2 regions of the Streptomyces taklimakanensis genome follow, and region 1 is predicted to be linked to the other one. Evidence: riboswitches for the same ligand, from Rfam matches in the RefSeq annotation. Region 1 holds a riboswitch; the other holds the start of a gene.
What was found. A riboswitch is a leader RNA that binds a small molecule or an ion and turns the genes downstream of it on or off. The one in region 1 is predicted to bind glycine.

Region 1 (9,640 bases):
GGCGCGGGCCGCCTTCGGCGTCCGCTTCGACCCCGTGGGCGAGAAGATCTCCCTGGTCGACGAGCGGGGCACGATCATCGAGGACCAGCGGGCGCTGCTGGTGATGCTCGACCTGATCGCCGCCGAGCGGCGCAGCGGAAAGGTCGCCCTGCCGGTGACCACGACCCGCATCGCCGAGCAGGTCGCCGCCTACCACGGCACCCAGGTGGAGTGGACGACCACCTCGCCCGACGACCTCACCCGGGTCGGTCGCGACGACGCCACCATCTTCGGTGGAGACGGTCGGGGCGGCTTCATCGTGCCGGAGTTCAGCAGCGTCTTCGACGGTACGGCCGCCTTCGTGCGTCTGCTCGGGCTCGTGGCGCGCACCCAACTGACCCTGAGCCAGATCGATGCCCGCATCCCGCAGGCTCACGTGCTGCGCCGGGACCTGGCCACCCCCTGGGCGGTCAAGGGGCTGGTCATGCGGCGGGTCGTCGAGGCGGCGGGGGAACGCTTCGTCGACACCACCGACGGTGTGCGCGTGGTGGAGTCCGACGGTCGGTGGGTGATGGTCCTGCCGGACCCCGCCGAGGCCGTCACGCACCTGTGGGCCGAGGGGCCCGACGACGCCTCCGCCCAGGCGCTGCTCGACGAGTGGTCGGCCGTGGTCGACAGCGCCGGACGCTGACTCTCCGGCCGACGCTCCGGACCTGACGGGTCCGGTGGGTCTCCGGGCGGGGTCTTCGGGACGGCCGCCGGGCCGCGGCGTGATGCCGCGTCCCGGGCGTCCCGGAGGCCCCGTTCGGCACAAGGGCACCTGGCGTGCGACGATGTGCGGCATGTCGCAGCACCCCGTACGGAGTAGTCCCTCCCGGCCCGTGCGGCCCGACGCCTCCATGTCGCTGCTGACCAACGTGATGGAGCACAGTCTCGACGACGGTTACGCGGAGGCGGCGGCCCGCCGGGGGACCGAGGGCCGTTCCGGAATGCCGCGCACGCTGCGGGCGAAGCTCGTACTGGCGTCGGGGCTCGTCCTCGCGGCGCTGGTGGTGACGCTCGGTGCGGCCCAGGCGCGCTTCGAGGCGCCCACGGAGGCCAGGGAGCGACAGGAGTTGGTCGACCGGATCCGGAACGACAGCCGGGACGCCGACGAGCTGCAGAAGAGCGTGGACGGTCTCCGCGAGGAGGTCGGAGCCATGCAGCGCGAGGCGCTCCAGGAGCACGGCGGTGACAGCGGCGAGGTGGTCGCCCTGCTGGCCGGTGCGGTGCCGGTCGAGGGCCCCGGAGTCGAGCTGGTCGTCGACGACGCGGAGGAGTCCGGACCTGGTGAGGGGGGCGGCCCGCGTCGGAGCACCAGCTTCTCCGACACCGGCCGGGTCAGGGACAGGGATCTGCAACGCGTGGTCAACGGGCTGTGGGAGTCGGGGGCCGAGGCGATCTCGATCAACGGCCAGCGGCTGACGGCCCTGTCCGCGATCCGTGCCGCGGGGGACGCCATACTCGTCGACAACAAGCCGTTGGCGCCGCCGTACACCCTGCTGGCGGTGGGGGACGGGGAGCGGCTGAGTTCCCGGTTCCGGAGCAGCGGCGACGGCCGGTACCTGGAAGTGCTGCGGGAGAACTACGACATCCGTACCAGCATCTCGGTGGAGGACAGGGTGCGGCTGCCCGCCGCGCCCAGTCTGACCGTTCGCACAGCCGAGCCGGTGAAGACAGGAGAGGGCAGCACATCGTGATCGCCGTTTTGGGCCTCATCGTGGGAGTCGTGGCCGGACTCGTGGTCCGTCCCGTGGTGCCGACGGTCGTCGAGCCCTACCTGCCGATCGCCGTCGTGGCCGCGCTGGACGCGGTGTTCGGCGGGCTGCGCGCGATGCTGGACGGCATCTTCGACGACAAGGTGTTCGTGGTGTCGTTCCTGTCCAACGTCGTGGTGGCGGCCCTGATCGTCTTCCTCGGCGACAAGTTGGGTGTCGGTGCGCAGCTGTCGACGGGGGTCGTGGTGGTGCTGGGCATCCGCATCTTCTCCAATGCAGCCGCCATCCGGCGGCACGTGTTCCGGGCGTGAGTGGGCGATGAGCGAGGACAGGACGACACCGGGCGAGGGCCCGGAAGAGGAGCGGAACACAGCGGGCGGGACCGGGAGCGGCGACGCTTCCCCGGCCCCCGGTGACGGCGTCACCGGGGGAGCCGACGGAACGGGGCGTGATGACGCGCGCCCCGGGGACGGTGCCCCCGCGGACACCGACGGGACTTTCGAGCCGCCCGCCGGGCCGCCGTCGCCGACCGGACGCGAGCGGCTGGTCCGCGGCCTGTGGCCACCGAGGGTGAACCGCAACCAACTCACCGTCGCGCTGTTGCTGTTCGTCCTCGGGCTGGGACTGGCCATCCAGGTCCGTTCCACCAGCGAGAGCGATCCGCTGCGTGGCGCGCGGCAGGAGGACCTGGTGCGGATCCTCGACGAGCTCGACAGCCGCACCGAGCGGCTGGAGGACGAGAAGCGGAGGCTGGAGGACCTCAAGTCGGAGCTGGAGAACAGTTCCGACCAGGCCGAGGAGGCCCGTCGGCAGACGCGGGAGAGGGCACGGCAACTCGGTGTGTTGGCGGGTACGGTCGCCGCCGAGGGGCCGGGTATCCACATGGTGGTGAACGACACGGTGGGCACGGTGGAGGCGCACATGCTCCTGGACGCCATCCAGGAACTGCGCGCCGCGGGCGCCGAGGCGATCGAGGTCAACGACGTCCGAGTGGTGACGAGCACGTACTTCACCGACAGCGACGGCGCCGTCAGGATCGACGGCCGTAGAGTGACCTCGCCGTACCGGTTCGAGGTCATCGGCAACCCCCAGGATCTCGAGCCGGCGCTCAACATCCCGGGCGGTGTCGTCCAGACCATGGAGAAAGAGCAGGCCACCGTGTCGATAACCCGATCAGAGAAGATCGTCGTGGATGCCTTGCGATCGGCGAAGCGACCTGACTACGCTCAGTCGCCGTCGCAGTGAGCCGGCACACGGAAGAAATCGGGGGGTCGGCGGGCTTGCCGGCCGGTGGATGAGGGAAACTGTCCGAAGGCCAGGGACGTTGTGAGGACGTCCGGTTCGGCCACTGTGAGCATCGAGGGTCTGTCCTGCCCCACGGGCGGGTCTGTTTCGTGCGAGGGGAATCGCCCGTGAGTTTTCTTGGGAAGTTGTTCGGCAAGCGTCAGAACGCCGGTGACGGTGCCAAGCACCGTGCGCCGCGCGGTGGCGAGGCTGCCGAGGACGCCGGGCGTCCGCTCTTCCGCGACGAAGTCGCTTCCGGCGGCAATTCGGGTGGTCACGGCCCTGTCGCTGTTGACCAGGGGACGCCCGGCCGCATAGGTTCCGAGGCACCATCAACCTCGGGTGCGGGCGGAGGAACTGACGTGCCGGTCTGTGCGAGGTGCGGGAGCCGAGCCGCCGAGGCGAGCCGGTTCTGCTCCAACTGCGGCGCGCCGCTGCGAGGCGGTGCACCGGCTTCGGAACGCGCCTCGGAGACGACCTCCACCATCTCGATCTCCGGCCTGGAGGCCTACGACTCCGAGATGACGGGGCAGACGGCGCTGCCGGCGCTCCCCCCGGAGGCCCAGGCGGCCGTGGAGGCGCTGCCGATGGGCTCGGCTCTGTTGGTGGTGCGCAGGGGGCCGAACTCCGGAAGTCGGTTCCTGCTCGACAGCGAGCTGACGACGGCCGGACGCCACCCCCAGAGCGACATCTTCCTCGACGACGTGACCGTCTCCCGGCGCCACGTGGAGTTCCGCCGCGGCCCGGACGGCCGGTTCACCGTCTCCGATGTCGGCAGCCTCAACGGCACGTACGTCAACCGTGAGCGGATCGACTCGGTCGTGCTCAACAACGGTGACGAGGTGCAGATCGGCAAGTACCGGCTGGTGTTCTTCGCGAGCCAGCGAACCGTCTGAACCGACCGCCCCGGGGGCGTCGCATGGTGCAATCCCGGTCCGGTGGTGCCCGCAGGGGCACCACCGCCGCCGAATCCGGTCCGATGAGCATCGGAGCGGTGCTCAATCTCCTGCGGGACGAGTTCCCCGAGGTGACGATCTCCAAGATTCGTTTCCTGGAGTCCGAGGGACTCGTGGAGCCGCAGCGGACCCCGTCGGGATACCGGAAGTTCGGCCCGGCCGATGTGGAGCGGCTCAGTCGGGTCCTGCGTCTCCAACGCGACCACTACCTGCCCCTGAAGGTGATCCGGGAGCAGCTCGACGCGCTCGACCGCGGTGAGGAGATCAGACTGCCCGGACCGGCGAAGCCGTCCGACGCCCTGGACCCGTTCGACCCGGTGGACGGGGACCGGGGCGCCGACGCGGACGGCGGGGGCGGGGCGAACGGCTCTGGCCGTCCCCGCACGACCCGGGTGGGCCGGGAGGAACTGCTCGCCGCCGCCGAGGCGGACGAGGAGCAACTGGCGGAGTGGGAGTCGTACGGCCTGATCGGGCCGGCTCGGGACGGGGGGTACGACGCCGAGGCGGTCACCATCGCCCGGATCGTCGCGGACCTGGGACGGTACGGCCTGGAACCACGCCATCTGAGGGTGGTGAAGGCTTCGGCCGAGCGCGAGGCCGGGCTGGTCGAACAGGTGGTCGCGCCGCTGAGGCGGCACCGGAATCCGCAGACCAGGGCCCATGCCGAGAGCACCGCGAGGGAGCTGGCGACGCTGGCGGTACGGCTCCACGCGGCCCTGGTGCAGTCGGCGCTGGGGGCCCGGCTCCACTGACGATCCGCCGTCCTTCGGGTCCGGTTCGAACAGGCCGGAGGGTGTCCGACTACCCAAAGGGGGCGGGCACGTCCTAGGGTTGCTGTGTGAACGAGCTCGACGTTGTGGGTGTCCGGGTCGAAATGCCCTCCAACCAACCGATCGTTCTCCTGCGAGAAGTGGGGGGCGACCGTTATCTCCCCATCTGGATCGGTCCGGGTGAGGCGACTGCCATCGCCTTCGCCCAGCAGGGCATGACGCCCGCCCGCCCGCTGACCCATGACCTGTTCAAGGACGTCCTGGAGGCGGTCGGCCAGGAACTCACCGCCGTGCGGATCACGGACCTGAGAGAGGGTGTCTTCTACGCCGAACTGGTCTTCGCCAGCGGCGTCGAGGTCAGCGCACGGCCGTCCGACGCCATAGCGCTGGCCCTGCGCACCGGGACGCCGATCTACGGCAGCGACGGTGTGCTGGACGACGCGGGGATCGCGATCCCGGACGAGCAGGAGGACGAGGTGGAGAAGTTCCGCGAGTTCCTCGACCAGATCTCACCGGAGGACTTCGGGACCAGTAACCAGTGAGCCTGTCCGGCGCCGGGCCATTCGGGCACCCATTCCCGAGGGCGGGACACGCTAAACCACTCTTTGGGTGATTATCACTCGGCGTGCCGAGTGTGGCGATCGTTGACGCACCCCGAGTGACTGCCTACCGTCGATTGGGCAGGTCCCGGGCACATCCGCGGGACGCGAAGGACGGAGGGTCGGCGTGAGAAGCACCGGCGACAGTAGCGCGGCGGGCGATCCGTATCCGTTGCACGGGTCCTCCATACGGCCCACCGCCCAGTCCGCCACCGCGGTCCGGGACACCGCCTCCGAGCGGATCGGATACCGCGGCCCCACGGCGTGCGCCGCCGCGGGCATCACCTACCGGCAGCTGGACTACTGGGCCCGTACGGGGCTGGTCGAGCCCAGCATCCGTCCGGCGTACGGCTCCGGCACGCAGCGGCTCTACAGCTTCCGCGACGTGGTCGTCCTCAAGATCGTCAAGCGGCTCCTGGACGCCGGGGTGTCCTTGCAGAACATCCGCGCGGCGGTGCGGCACCTGCGCTCGCGGGGGCTCGACGACCTGGCGCGGATGACGTTGATGAGCGACGGTGCGACGGTCTACGAGTGCACCTCGCCGGACGAGGTCGTCGACCTCCTCCAGGGCGGCCAGGGCGTCTTCGGGATCGCCGTCGGTGTGGTGCGGAGGGACGTCGAGGCGGCCCTGTCGCGTCTCCACGCCGAGCGGATCGACACCGGGGAGACCCTGCTGGGGGAGAATCCCGCCGACGAACTGGCGCGGCGTCGCAACCGGGCGGGTTGACCGAGCGGCCGGCCCGCCGGGCCCCTTCGACCGCCGGAGTGAGGGAGGGGCGTCGCGGCCGTTGTCAGTGGCGTGGGGCAGCATCACGGGTGTGAGAAGGGCACCGACGGTCCTGCACCTGGACATGGACGCGTTCTACGCCGCGGTGGAGCAGGCGACCAAACCCAGCCTGCGCGGTAAGCCGGTCGTCGTCGGCGGCCTCGGCCCACGTGGAGTGGTCGCCACCGCCTCCTACGAGGCCCGGGTCTTCGGTGTCCACTCGGCGATGCCGACGGCCCAGGCGCGGCGGCTCTGCCCGAACGCGGCCTACCTCAACCCCCGCTTCGGCCTCTACCGCCGGGTGAGCGAGGTGGTGATGGGGCTGCTGCGCGAACTGTCGCCCCTGGTGGAGCCGCTTAGCCTGGACGAGGCATTCGTCGATCTGGAGGCGGGGGACACCGGTCCGCCGGCGGGGGAGTGGTCGGCCGCGGACGCCCGCGCGGTCGGCGAGCGGCTGCGCCGGGACATCCGGACCGCCACCGGGCTGTCCGGCTCGGTCGGGCTGGCCGGATCGAAGATGCTCGCCAAGGTCGCCTCCGAGCAGGCCAAACCCGACGGGCTGGTGATGGTCCCGCCCGGCACCGAGCGCGCCCTGCTGGCACCGATGCCGGTGCGTACGCTGCCGGGCGTGGGCCCCGCCACCGGCCAGACGCTGCGCCGGGCCGGGATAACCACCGTGGGGGAGGCCGCCGAGGCCGGGGAGGCCGAGCTGGTGCGGCTGCTGGGCCGGGCACACGGCGCGGCGCTGCACCTGATGGCCCTGGGAGTCGACGAGCGGCCGGTGGTCGCCGAGCGCGACGCCAAGTCGGTCTCGGTCGAGGACACCTTCGACGTCGACCTCACCGACCGCACGCGGATCCACGCGGAGATCGCGCGACTCGCCGACCGGTGCGTCGAGCGACTGCGGGGGGCGGGGCGCTCCGGGCGCACGGTGGTGGTCAAGGTGCGCAACTACGACTTCACCACCCTCACCCGTTCCGAGACGCTGCGCGGTCCGACGGACGATCCGGCCGTCGTCCGGGAAGCCGCGGCCCGGCTCATCGAAGGAGTGGACACCACCGCCGGCGTACGGCTGCTGGGGGTGGGCGTGAGCGGTCTGGTCGGCTTCGCGCAGGAGGACCTGTTCGCGCAGACCGCGGCCCTGGCCCCGAACGGGGAGGGGACGGCCGCTCCCGACGCGGCACGGCCGCCGGGCCCCACCTCCCCGTCGGAGGCGGCCCCGGCGGCCGGGGAGACGGTGGGGCACCGGCTGCCGCCCGGTCGGGACGTGCGGCACGCACGGTACGGACCGGGCTGGGTGCAGGGCAGTGGTCTGGGACGGGTCACGGTGCGCTTCGAGGGGCCCGGCACACCGCCGGGCCGGGTGCGCACCTTCGCGCTGGACGACCCGGAACTGGAACTCTCCGAGCCGCTTTTGCCCTGGGAGGGGACGTCGGGCGGACGGTCGGACGGTCAGCGCTCCGAGCCCGCGATCCGTCCGAAGGACATGTTCTCGTCGGACACGGGAGCACCGGTGTCCGACGTGTCCAGGCCGTAGTGGTGGTAGAGCCGGAGCTCCTGTTCGGGGGAGAGGTGGCGGCCCACGCCGAAGTCCGGTGCCTCCTTGACCAGGGCACGTTCAAAGGGCACTCGGAGCACCCCGTCCACCACCTCGCTGGGCTCCAGGGGCACGAAGGCGTCACGGCTGAAGAACCCGGTGCGCACCGCCGCCCACTCCGGAACGCCGGTGGCGTCGTCGAGGTACACCTCGTCCACGGTGCCTATCTTCCGCCCGTCACGGTCGAGCGTCCTGAGGCCTATCAGGTTGCGGGGGTCGATGTCGGTCTGCACGGCGGTCCCTCCAACTCCTCGTCCGGGAAACACCTGCTCGAAAACGGTTGCCACAAACAACCAAACGGCACATTCGGCCCATCGGCCACTCGGAGGGGCCCCCGCGACCGCCGTCGGGTTCATCCCCGTAACGCGCTGGTAGGCTCTGAAGTGGCTGTTGACCCCGAGCGGGAGAGTCCTTCGGCGAGACGCCGGAGGCGCCGAAGGAGCAAATCCTCCCCGGAATCTCTCAGGCTCACGTACCGCGCGGGCGAGGTCACTCTGGAAAGCAGGGCGGGTCACGGGCGACGAGCCGCGGCCCCTCCTCACCGACGGTGAAAGCCGGGCCGCGGGCGCGGGCCGGTGAAGCTCTCAGGTCGAGATGACAGAGGGGGAGGCCGTCAGGGCACCCGCGCCGTGGTGCCCCTCGCAGGTCGCACAGACCAGGAGGCCTCCGCAGATGACAGCAGACCGCACCTCCCGTACCGCTTCCCTCGCCGAGTTGGAGCGGGGCAGGCCCTTCGAGGAGCGCCACATCGGCCCCGACGCCGGCGAGCAGGCCAAGATGCTCGCCCAGGTCGGCTACGGGTCGCTCGACGAACTGACCGCCGCCGCGGTGCCCGAGGTGATCAGGAGCACCGAGGCGCTGCGGCTGCCCGAGGCCCGCGGCGAGGCGGAGGTCCTCGACGAACTGCGCTCCCTGGCCCGGCGCAACCGGGTGCTGGACTCGATGATCGGCCTGGGGTACTACGGCACCTTCACCCCGCCGGTCATCCTGCGCAACGTCCTGGAGAACCCGGCCTGGTACACCGCCTACACCCCCTACCAGCCGGAGATCTCCCAGGGGCGCCTGGAGGCGCTGCTGAACTTCCAGACCGTGGTCGCCGACCTGACCGGCCTGCCCACCGCCGGCGCCTCGCTGCTGGACGAGGGCACCGCCGCGGCCGAGGCCATGGCCCTGTCCCGGCGCGTCGGCAAGGTCAAGGAAGGCGTCTTCCTGATCGACGCCGACTGCCTGCCCCAGACGATCGCCGTCATCGAGACCCGCGCCGAGCCCACCGGGGTCGAGGTCGTCGTCGCCGACCTGTCGGACGGCATCCCCGCCGACGCCGCCGAGCGCGGCGTCTTCGGTGTGCTCCTGCAGTACCCGGGCGCCTCGGGCGCCGTGCGGGACCTGCGGCCGGTGATCGGGCAGGCGCACGAGCTGGGCGCGGTCGTCACCGTCGCCGCCGACCTGCTCGCCCTCACCCTGCTGACCTCCCCCGGCGAGCTGGGCGCCGATATCGCGGTGGGTTCCAGTCAGCGCTTCGGCGTGCCGATGGGCTTCGGCGGACCGCACGCCGGCTTCATGGCGGTGCGCGAGAAGTTCGCGCGGAACCTGCCCGGCCGGCTGGTCGGCGTCTCGGTGGACGCCGACGGCACCACCGCCTACCGCCTGGCCCTCCAGACGCGCGAGCAGCACATCCGTCGCGAGAAGGCCACCAGCAACATCTGCACCGCCCAGGTGCTGCTCGCCGTGATGGCCTCCATGTACGCCGTGTACCACGGCCCCGACGGACTGGCCGCCATCGCCCGCCGGACCCACCGCCACGCCGCCGTCCTGGCCCAGGGGTTGCGCGCCGGCGGGGTGGAGGTCGTGCACGACACGTTCTTCGACACCGTCACCGCGCGGGTGCCGGGGCGGGCCGCCGAGGTCGTCGCCGCGGCCCGCGAGGCCGGG
Region 2 (9,640 bases), 1.2 Mb from region 1:
GCACGATGCCGCCGGCCCGGGCGGCCCGCAGCCAGTCGGGGAACTCCCCGGTCAACCGGTCGTACAGCTCCGCGTCGGAGACGGCACGGGGATCCGGCCCGGCGGCGAAGAACCCGGCGTTGTCCACCACCCGCTTCCCCGGCACGGGCAGCTCGTCCAGCTTCCGCAGGAAGCGGAACTCGTCGTCCCCGAACCCGACGAACTGCCAGAACAGCGGCAGACGGGAGGCCTCGCACAGCACCCGCTCGGCGGCGGCCTTCGAGGTGGGGCCGCCGTCGGTCTGGAAGACCACCAGCGCCGGATCGGTCGAGCCGCTCGCCCGGTAGTGGTCGATCACCGCCTCCATGGCCAGGTGGTAGTTGGTGCGCCCCATGTGCCCGAGCGAGTCGTGGAGCGCCTCGACGCGCCCCGCGTGGTCGTCCAACGACACCTCGGCCGTTCCGTCCACCCCGGTGCTGAAGAAGACCACCGGCACCCGCCCGTCGTCGTCCAGGTGGGCCGCCAGCCCCAGCACCTGCTCGGCCAGGTGCTGCACGGTGCCGTCGCGGTAGTACGGCCGCATCGAACCGGAGCGGTCCAACACCAGGTAGACCGCGGCGCGCTGTCCCGACAGCCGGTGCTTCTCCAGGCTGACCGCGGCCTGCTTGTACAGGCTCACCAGCCCCGGAGCGGTGGCCGCCACCTTCTCCAGGCCGATGGCCGACCCGCTCCCGGAGCCGGTCCCCTGCCGCTTGACGTGGTCGATGGCCACGGTGTGCCCCCCTCGCTCGTGCGCTCGACGCGTGCGAGCGAGAGTAGTCGAGGACCGGTGACGACGAACGACCCTGTGGAGAACCTCCCACCGTCGGCGTTCCGCGGCCGTTTCCACAGGCCAGTGCCTGATTCGCGGTTTTCGCCCCAGGGTGTCGGGAACCCGCTCGACATGGCTCACACGGACGTACAGGAAATCCTCGGTTCCCTGAAGGACGTCGACTTCCCGGCGGACAAGGACGAACTGCTGCGGGCCGCGAAGGTCGGCGGCGCGTCCGACGAGGCGCTCAAGGCGCTGCGCGGCATCCCACCGGACCGGTACGACAACCGCGAGGAGGTCGCGCGCTCGGTCCGGGTCGATCCCGACTCCGACCTCGGACACAGCGCCTCGCAGCAGGCCGCGCAGGCCCGCAAGGGGGGCAAACCCGGCCTCTCGCAGCACCTCAGGGACGCCCCCAAAACTCCGGTGGAGGACGAACTGGACCGTTGAGGGAACCGCCGTCCCGGCGGAACGGGCCGGACCGACCGATGACGAGCGACTCCGAAGGGAGACCCATGTCGGGCAAGAAGATGGAAGGCGACGAGGACCAGAAGCGCGCCACGGCCCGCGAGGCCGAACGCGCCGGACGCCGGCCCAGCGAGCGGAGCGACACCACCGGCGCCTCCAAGCAGCGCACCCACCTCACCGGCCGGTCCACGATCACGCACGAGGAGCGGCTGGAGACCCGCGACCAGGGCAAACAGGGGCGGCGCGGCACCGAGGCCACCGACTCCCGCACGGCGGGGGAGACGGGACGCACGTTCACCGGCCGGGGCGCCCCGGAGTACGGCGAACGGCACGAGAGGGTGTTCCGTGCCCTGACGGCCGAGGAGGAACGGCACCCCGGCGAGCCCGTCCACCTCCAGGACGTCTCCCGCGCCGCGGAGCTGCCGCAGGAGGAGACCCGGGTGCTGCTGCACGACCTGGTGGCCGTCCACAAGTTGGTCACCGAGGTACAGGGCGACTCCGCCGGCCTCGGCCCCCGCTACGAGACCAAGTCCCGCCGCTGAGACGGGGCCGACGGCGCCCCGCGCGCACCGGTGCCGACGGTCGCGCGGGGGCGGGGCGCGCGGGGCCCCACGCGCCCCGCCCTCTCAGCACTCGATGACGTTGACGGCCAGCCCGCCGCGCGCGGTCTCCTTGTACTTGACCTTCATGTCCGCGCCCGTCTCCTTCATCGTCTTGATCGCCTTGTCCAGCGAGACATGGTGGCGGCCGTCGCCGCGCAGGGCCATCCGGGCGGCGGTGACCGCCTTGACCGCGGCCATGCCGTTGCGCTCGATGCACGGAATCTGCACCAGACCGCCCACGGGATCGCAGGTCAGGCCCAGGTTGTGCTCGATGCCGATCTCGGCGGCGTTCTCCACCTGCTCCGGCGATCCGCCCAGGATCTCGGCGAGGCCGCCCGCGGCCATGGAACAGGCCGAGCCGACCTCGCCCTGACAGCCGACCTCGGCGCCGGAGATGGAGGCGTTCTCCTTGAACAGCAGGCCGACGGCGCCCGCGGTCAGCAGGAAACGCACCACCGTGTCCTCGTCGGTGCCGGGAACGAACTCCATCGCGTAGTGCAGCACGGCCGGGATGATGCCCGCCGCGCCGTTGGTGGGGGCGGTCACCACGCGGCCGCCCGCCGCGTTCTCCTCGTTGACCGCCATCGCGTAGAGCGTCAGCCACTCCATGGCGTGCGCCGCGGCGTCGCCCTCGGCGCGCAGCCGGCGGGCCGAGGCGGCGGCGCGGCGGCGGACCTTCAGCCCGCCGGGCAGGATGCCCTCCTTCGACAGACCGCGCGCGACGCACTCGCGCATCACCCGCCAGATCTCCAGCAGGTCCGCGCGGACCTCTTCCTCGGTCCGCCAGGCCAGCTCGTTCTCCAGCATCAGCGCCGAGACCGACAGACCCGTCTCGCGGGTGGCGCGCAGCAGCTCGTCACCGGTGCGGAACGGGTGCTTGAGAGGGGTGTCGTCGAGCTTGATGCGGTCGGCGCCGACCGCTTCCTCGTCCACCACGAAGCCGCCGCCGACCGAGTAGTACGTCTTCTCCAGCAGGACCGCGCCGCCCTCGTCGTACGCGGTCAGCAGCATCCCGTTGGCGTGGTACGGCAGCGAGCGGCGGCGGTGCAACACCAGGTCGCGGTCGACGTCGAAGGGGATCTCCCGACCGCCGTCGCCGCCGTCACCGACCTCGGCGGTGGCCGTCAGCAGGCCCAGCCGGCCCGAGCGCCGCACCCGCTCGACCTCGGCCTCCGCCGCCTCGACGTCCACCGTGCGCGGGGAGTGGCCGGCCAGTCCCAGCAGCACCGCCTTGGGGGTGCCGTGACCGTGGCCGGTGGCGCCCAGGGAGCCGTACAGCTCGGCGCGGAGCGAGGCGGTGCGGGCCAGCACACCCTCCTTCCGCAGCCGGAGCGCGAACATCCGGGCCGCCCGCATCGGTCCCACCGTGTGGGAGCTGGACGGGCCGATGCCGATGGAGAAGAGGTCGAAGACGGAGATGGCCACGGTGGCGGACTCCCTTGTCTGCTCGTGGTTCACGGCCCACCGGGTGCGGCGGGCCCTCGGACCCCGCCGGGTGCGCGGGGCGTGTGGGGCGCGGGTGCGCCGCCCGGTGGGGCGGCGCACCCGGGTGCCGTGGCGCGGTCCTACAGACCGGGGTACAGCGGGTGCCTCTCGGCCAGGGCCGAGACGCGGGCGGTCAGCTCCTTGGCCCTCGCCTCGTCGAACGAGGGCGTGAGCGCCTCGGCGACGACGTCCGCGACCTCACGGAAGTCGTCGGCGGTGAAACCGCGCGTGGCCAGCGCCGGGGTGCCGATGCGCAGTCCGGAGGTGACCATCGGCGGACGGGGGTCGTTCGGGACGGCGTTGCGGTTGACCGTGATGCCGATCTCGTGCAGACGGTCCTCGGCCTGCCGACCGTCCAGCTCGCTGTTGCGCAGGTCGACCAGGACCAGGTGGACGTCGGTGCCGCCGGACAGCACGGACACGCCCGCCTCGGCCGTCTCCGGCCGCATCAGCCGCTCGGCGAGCAGCTTCGCGCCCTCCAGGGTACGACGCTGACGGTCCTTGAACTCCTCCGTCGCCGCGATCTTGAAGGAGACGGCCTTCGCCGCGATGACGTGCTCCAGCGGGCCGCCCTGCTGACCGGGGAAGACCGCGGAGTTGATCCTCTTGGCGTGCTCCTGCTTCGACAGGATCACCCCGCCGCGCGGGCCGCCGAGGGTCTTGTGGGTCGTGGTGGTGACCACGTCCGCGTACGGCACCGGGTTGGGGTGGAGCCCGGCGGCCACCAGACCGGCGAAGTGCGCCATGTCCACCATCAGCAGCGCGCCCACCTCGTCGGCGATCCGACGGAAGGCGGCGAAGTCCAACTGCCGCGGGTACGCCGACCAGCCGGCGATGATCAGCTTGGGACGACGCTCCCTCGCCAGCCGCTCGACCTCCGCCATGTCCACCAGGCCGGTGGCCGCGTCGACGTGGTAGGCGACCACGTCGTAGAGCTTGCCGGAGAAGTTGATCCGCATGCCGTGGGTCAGGTGGCCGCCGTGGGCCAGGTCCAGGCCGAGGATGGTGTCGCCCGGGTCGAGCAGGGCGAACATCGCCGCGGCGTTGGCCGAGGCGCCCGAGTGCGGCTGGACGTTGGCGGCCTCGGCGCCGAAGAGGGACTTCACCCGCTCGCGGGCGATGTCCTCGATGACGTCGACGTGCTCGCAGCCGCCGTAGTAGCGGCGGCCGGGGTAGCCCTCGGCGTACTTGTTGGTGAGGACCGAGCCCTGGGCCTGGAGGGCGGCCACCGGGGCGAAGTTCTCCGACGCGATCATCTCCAGCGTGGACTGCTGGCGGCGCAGCTCGGCGTCGACGGCCGCGGCGACGTCGGGATCGACCTCGTGCAGGGAGGAGTTCAGAAGCGACATCCGGATCTTTCCGATCGTGACGTGCGGGAGGCGGACGGGGCGGGCGGGGAGCAGGCCGGGAGAGTCACTCGCCGGTGAAGGCGGTGTACTCGTCGGCGGAGAGCAGCTCCTCGGGCTCCTCCGTCACCCGCACCCTGAACAGCCAGCCGCCCTCGAAGGGGGCGGAGTTCACCAGCGCCGGGTCGTCCACCACGTCCTGGTTGACCTCGGTGATCTCGCCGGACACGGGCGCGTACAGGTCGCTGACCGACTTGGTCGACTCCAGCTCGCCGCAGGGTTCGCCCGCGGTCACCGTGTCGCCGACCTCGGGGAGCTGGACGAAGACGACGTCGCCGAGCGCGCCCGCGGCGTGCTCGGTGATGCCGACCGTCGCCACGCCGTCCTCGGTGGCCGACAGCCACTCGTGCTCCTTGCTGTAGCGCAGCTGCTGGGGGTTGCTCATGTCGCGATTCTCCCGATGAGAGGTGTGGGTGGGGAAACGGGTCTTGCCAGGTGGGACGGGTCGGGGCGGTCCGCCGCGCGGGGCACGGCGGACCGGTGGGGACCCGCGGCGGTCCCCGGGAGCCCCCGGGGGTCGAAGGTCGGGGAGGCCGGCGTCCGTCAGCGCTCGCGTCGGTAGAACGGCAGCGCGACGACCTCGTACGGCTCATGCGTACCGCGGATGTCCACGGCCACACCCTCCGTGCCGGGCGCGGCGTGACCGGCGTCCACGTACGCCATCGCGATCGGCTTCCCCAGGGTGGGGGAGGGGGCGCCGGAGGAGACCTCGCCGATCACCGCACCGTCCGCGCCGACCACCGCGTACCCGGCGCGCGGCACCCGACGGCCGGCGGCGACCAGGCCGACCAGCTTCCGCGGCGGGTTCTCCGCGGCCTTCCGAGCGGCCTCCTCCAGTGCGGCGCGGCCGACGAAGTCACCGGGCTTGTCGAACTTCACCACACGGCCCAGGCCGGCGTCGAAGGGGGTGGTCCGCCGGGACAGCTCGTGCCCGTACAGCGGCATGCCCGCCTCCAGCCGCAGCGTGTCGCGGCAGGACAGTCCGCACGGCACCAGACCCGCGTCCGCGCCGGCCTCGGTCAGCGCCGACCACAGCGTCTCGGCGTCGCCGGGGGCGACGAACAGCTCGAAGCCGTCCTCGCCGGTGTAGCCGGTGCGGGCGATCAGCGTCTCCACGCCCGCCACCGTGCCGGGCAGCCCGGCGTAGTACTTCAGCCCGTCCAGGTCGGCGTCGGTGAGGGAGGCCAGGATGCCGGGGGAGGCGGGGCCCTGGACGGCCAGCAGCGCGTAGGCGTCGCGGTCGTCGCGCACGGCGGCCTCCGGAAGGCCGAAGCCGTCGCGCCGCTCGGTCAGGGCGTCCAGCACCACCCCTGCGTTGGCGGCGTTGGCGACGACCAGGTACTCCTCGGTGCCCAGCCGGTAGACGATCAGGTCGTCGAGGATGCCTCCGGACTCCTCGCAGATCATGGTGTAGCGGGCCCGGCCCACCGGGACGGCGGACAGGTGACCGACCAGGGCGCGGTCCAGGAGTTCGCCGGCCTGCGGGCCGGTGACGGTGATCTCGCCCATGTGGCTCAGGTCGAACAGGCCGGCGCGGGTGCGCACGGCGTTGTGCTCGTCGCGCTCGCTGCCGTAGCGCAGCGGCATCTCCCACCCCGCGAAGTCCGTCATGGTCGCGCCGAGGGCGCGGTGGACGGCGTCGAGGGCGGTGTGTCGGGGGGAATCGCTCATGGTCGTGGCTCCCAGGCGAGGCGGCCGGGCCGTGAACGGCCCGACGGACCGATGGACACGTCGGACGGGTCGGACGGTGAGGAGGACGGTGTGGACACGGTCCTCCCCATCTGTCATCGGAACCTGAGAGGTTCGCCACGAGTCCGCGCGGACGGACCTGGGCTTGCACCGTGGGTGGGACGTCTCCCGGAGGGAGCCGTCCGCTTTTCAGATGTGCCTCACCCGCGCGGTATCGGGGCCTGAGAGATTCAAGGGAGGACTTGCTCCTTCGGCGCCCCGGAAGACCACTGTGACCAGCGGTTTCCCGGGAACTCTCCCGCGCGGGCTCAAACGGCCGGTATGCAGTTCGCGCGCTCATCATCGCACGTCCGTCCCGGCGGCGGACGGGGTGGGCGCGAACCGGCGCACGGTGCGGCGCGGACCTGTGACGGACGGAGCACAAGGGGGCGCGCGGGAGCGGAGGGGAAAGCCGGATGTGTCGGGACGCGCCCGGTACGGGTAGTCACCTTGTCCGCCGTCATCCTTCTTGACACGCTCTGGGTACAGCCGCGGACACGTGGCGCGAAAGCGGGGAGGGCCTACCAGTGAGCAGCCTGGAGAGCGCCTGTACGGCGCAGGGTGGGGCCGGGGCGGTACCGCGGCGCGCGGCGGCGCCCGCACCGACGGGCGGGCGCGATCTGCGCGGGACGACGGGGGTACGGGTCCTGCGCTTCCCGGCGGGGGACCGGGTGGTCGTCTCCGGACTGCCGGGCAGCGGCAAGTCCACCCTGATCCGGCGCGTGGTGGCCGTCCACGAGACGGTGACGCGGATCGACTCCCAGGACATGCGGGAGCGCTGGGAGGCGCGGCTGCCGGCCCGGCTGCCGTACGCCCTCTACCGTCCCCTGGTGCGCGTCGCCCACTACCTCTCCCTGCGCCGGGCGCTGGCCTCGACGGCGAGCGTGGTGGTGCACGACTGCGGTTCCCAGGGCTGGGTGCGCCGCTGGCTGGCGTCGAACGCGCGGCGCCGCGGCCGGGCGCTGCACATGGTGCTGCTGGACGTGCCGCCCCCGGTGGCCCTGGCGGGGCAGGCGGAGCGGGGGCGGGGCGTGTCGGCGTACGCCTTCGCCCGGCACCGCAGGGCGGTGCGGCGCCTGGTGGCGACGTCGCAGGCGGGCCGACCGCCCACCGGCTGCGCCTCGGTGGTGTTGCTGGACCGGGCGGCGGCCGGTGCGCTGCGCGGGGTCGTCTTCGACTGAAGGTCTCCCCGGCCGGCGGCGAACGGGCGGTCCTCCGTTGCGGATAGGGTTTTCACATGACCATCCCGCAGCAGTACGGACCGGGACACGGCGGCCGGCCCGGCAACGAGCTGGAGGAGACGCTCGCCGCGTCCGTCGACGTCCCCGGGGCGGGTGCCCGGCTGCTGGAGGTGCTCGGGCGCAGCAGCCTGTGGGTGCCGCTGCCCGAGGGCGGCTCGCCGACCGCCCCGAACCTCGATCTGCCCACGGTCCAGCTCGACGGGGCGCCGTACGTGCCCGTCTTCAGCTCGGAGGAGCAGTTCCTGCGGTGCGCCGGCTCGCACCTGTCCTTCGCCGTCGCCCCCGCCCGCGAGTTCGCCCGCGGTCTGCCGCCGCAGGTGGGCATCGTGGTCAACCCCGAGGGCCCCGTTGGTCTGCCGCTGCCTCCGCCGGCCGTGGCCGAGCTGTGCCGCGAGCCCGGCCCGGAGGGTGTGCCGGGGACGGCGAGCGGCGCCCGGGTGCGGCTCTTCGAGCCCGACTGGCAGGAGGAACCGGTGGACTTCCTGGCCGCCGCGGCCGGGGAGTTCGCGGTGCTGCCGCAGGTCCGCAGCGCACGCCGCGGTCTGGCCAGCGTCGAGGGCGATCCGCCCGCGCTGTTCGTCGGAGTGGAGTTGGACCTGCTGGATCCCCCGGCCCGCGCGGCGGCGCACGACGCGCTGGGCCGGGCGCTGGGTCGGGAGCCGGTGCGCTGGCCGGTGCAGATGGTGCTGTTGGACGCGGCACGGGATCCGGTCGTGGACTGGATGCGCCAGTGCGTCAGGCCCTTCTACGCGCGCACCGATCCGCCGCGCTGACCCGCCGCGCCGAACCGGGTCCCCGTCGCGCGTCCACCGAGCCCGGGCGCACGCTCCGTCCGCGCACCGGCCCGGGACCCGTCCGTACGACCGCCCATCCCCCGCCCGAGTACCCGCGCCCGGGTGTGGGTGAGTACGTCCGACCCTGTCGGACGTGGCCCGTAAGCTGGTTGGATGTCGGGGCGGGACGCGCGCGCGGCCCGGTGCGGAAGTGCGGAGCACGCAAGGACGAGAAGGGGCGGCCCACGTGAGCGCGGGTGGAAGCGTCGATCAGCTGCTGCGCCAGGTGGCGCCCGGACGGTACGACGCCTACGAGGCGCTGCTGCACGCCCTCGCCCGGGACCGGGTGTGGATGCTGCTCTGGCACGGTCGGGCCGGTTCCCCCGACGCCCAGTACGGGAACATGGAGGTCGCCGGGCACGGCTACGCGCCCTGCGTGACGTCGGAGCAGGAGCTGGCGACCTCGGGCTGGACGCGGTCGCACGAGGTGGTGGGCGGACGCGAGGTCGCCGCCGCCCTCTTCCCCGACCGCTGGGGGCTGTGGCTCAACCCGCACGCCCCCGGCGGCGGTGTCGGCGTTCCCTGGCTGGATCTGCGCCGGATCGCCGGCGGGCTGGACCGACTGCCCGCCGGGCCGCTGCGCATCGGCGAACCGACGGTCGAGGTCCCCCACTTCTACGCCCAGCTCGTCCAGAACGCCCACCGCACCCCCGCCGTGCGCGCCCTGCGCCGGGCCTGGGTGCAGCCCGTGCTGGGGTCGCCGTACCTGGCGATCGGTCTCGACCTCTACGACGACGGTCCGCAGTCGGTGGAGTCCGTGCGGTCGATGATGCACCGGTCGGTGGCCTCGGTGCCCGAGGGGTTGGCCGTCTCGACCGTGTCGATGTCGGACGGCTACGACCCGGTCGCCATGTGGCTGCGGGCCAACTCCCGGCCCTTCTTCGACCGTGACGCCCACCAGGGCGCCGCGCCGGTCGCCCCGGTGGCGGCCCCCGCTCCCGGGTACGGCCCCGGGCACGGTTACGGTTACCCCCGCACCCACTGAGCCGGTACCGGGCCGGGCCGGAGCCGGAGGGGCACACCATCCGCCCGCCGGAAGGGGCGGTGTCGAGACGCCGCCGGAGTCATGGGGACCGGACGGGTTTCG

Region 2: it holds a riboswitch for glycine, as region 1 does, so the genes downstream of both, gcvT (glycine cleavage system aminomethyltransferase GcvT) here and gcvP (aminomethyl-transferring glycine dehydrogenase) in region 1, are expected to answer to the same signal.

What each region holds. Positions count from the first base shown of each region.
Region 1 covers NZ_WIXO01000001.1:5,397,945-5,407,584, forward strand. The annotation lists gene F0L17_RS23730 (mannose-1-phosphate guanyltransferase) at 1-670, shown strand, start outside; gene F0L17_RS23735 (DUF881 domain-containing protein) at 813-1,718, shown strand; gene F0L17_RS23740 (small basic family protein) at 1,715-2,047, shown strand; gene F0L17_RS23745 (DUF881 domain-containing protein) at 2,055-2,981, shown strand; gene F0L17_RS27820 (FHA domain-containing protein) at 3,107-3,916, shown strand; gene ftsR (transcriptional regulator FtsR) at 3,940-4,728, shown strand; gene F0L17_RS23760 (bifunctional nuclease family protein) at 4,815-5,288, shown strand; gene F0L17_RS23765 (MerR family transcriptional regulator) at 5,473-6,072, shown strand; gene F0L17_RS23770 (DNA polymerase IV) at 6,164-7,648, shown strand; gene F0L17_RS23775 (PRC-barrel domain-containing protein) at 7,564-7,941, opposite strand; glycine riboswitch at 8,100-8,196, shown strand; glycine riboswitch at 8,198-8,316, shown strand; gene gcvP (aminomethyl-transferring glycine dehydrogenase) at 8,381-9,640, shown strand, end outside.
Region 2 covers NZ_WIXO01000001.1:4,201,036-4,210,675, forward strand. The annotation lists gene F0L17_RS18700 (VWA domain-containing protein) at 1-751, opposite strand, end outside; gene F0L17_RS18705 (DUF2795 domain-containing protein) at 923-1,240, shown strand; gene F0L17_RS18710 (hypothetical protein) at 1,306-1,800, shown strand; gene F0L17_RS18715 (L-serine ammonia-lyase) at 1,885-3,285, opposite strand; gene F0L17_RS18720 (serine hydroxymethyltransferase) at 3,426-4,694, opposite strand; gene gcvH (glycine cleavage system protein GcvH) at 4,759-5,136, opposite strand; gene gcvT (glycine cleavage system aminomethyltransferase GcvT) at 5,295-6,422, opposite strand; glycine riboswitch at 6,640-6,751, opposite strand; gene F0L17_RS18735 (AAA family ATPase) at 7,007-7,660, shown strand; gene F0L17_RS18740 (enhanced serine sensitivity protein SseB) at 7,717-8,493, shown strand; gene F0L17_RS18745 (enhanced serine sensitivity protein SseB C-terminal domain-containing protein) at 8,741-9,538, shown strand.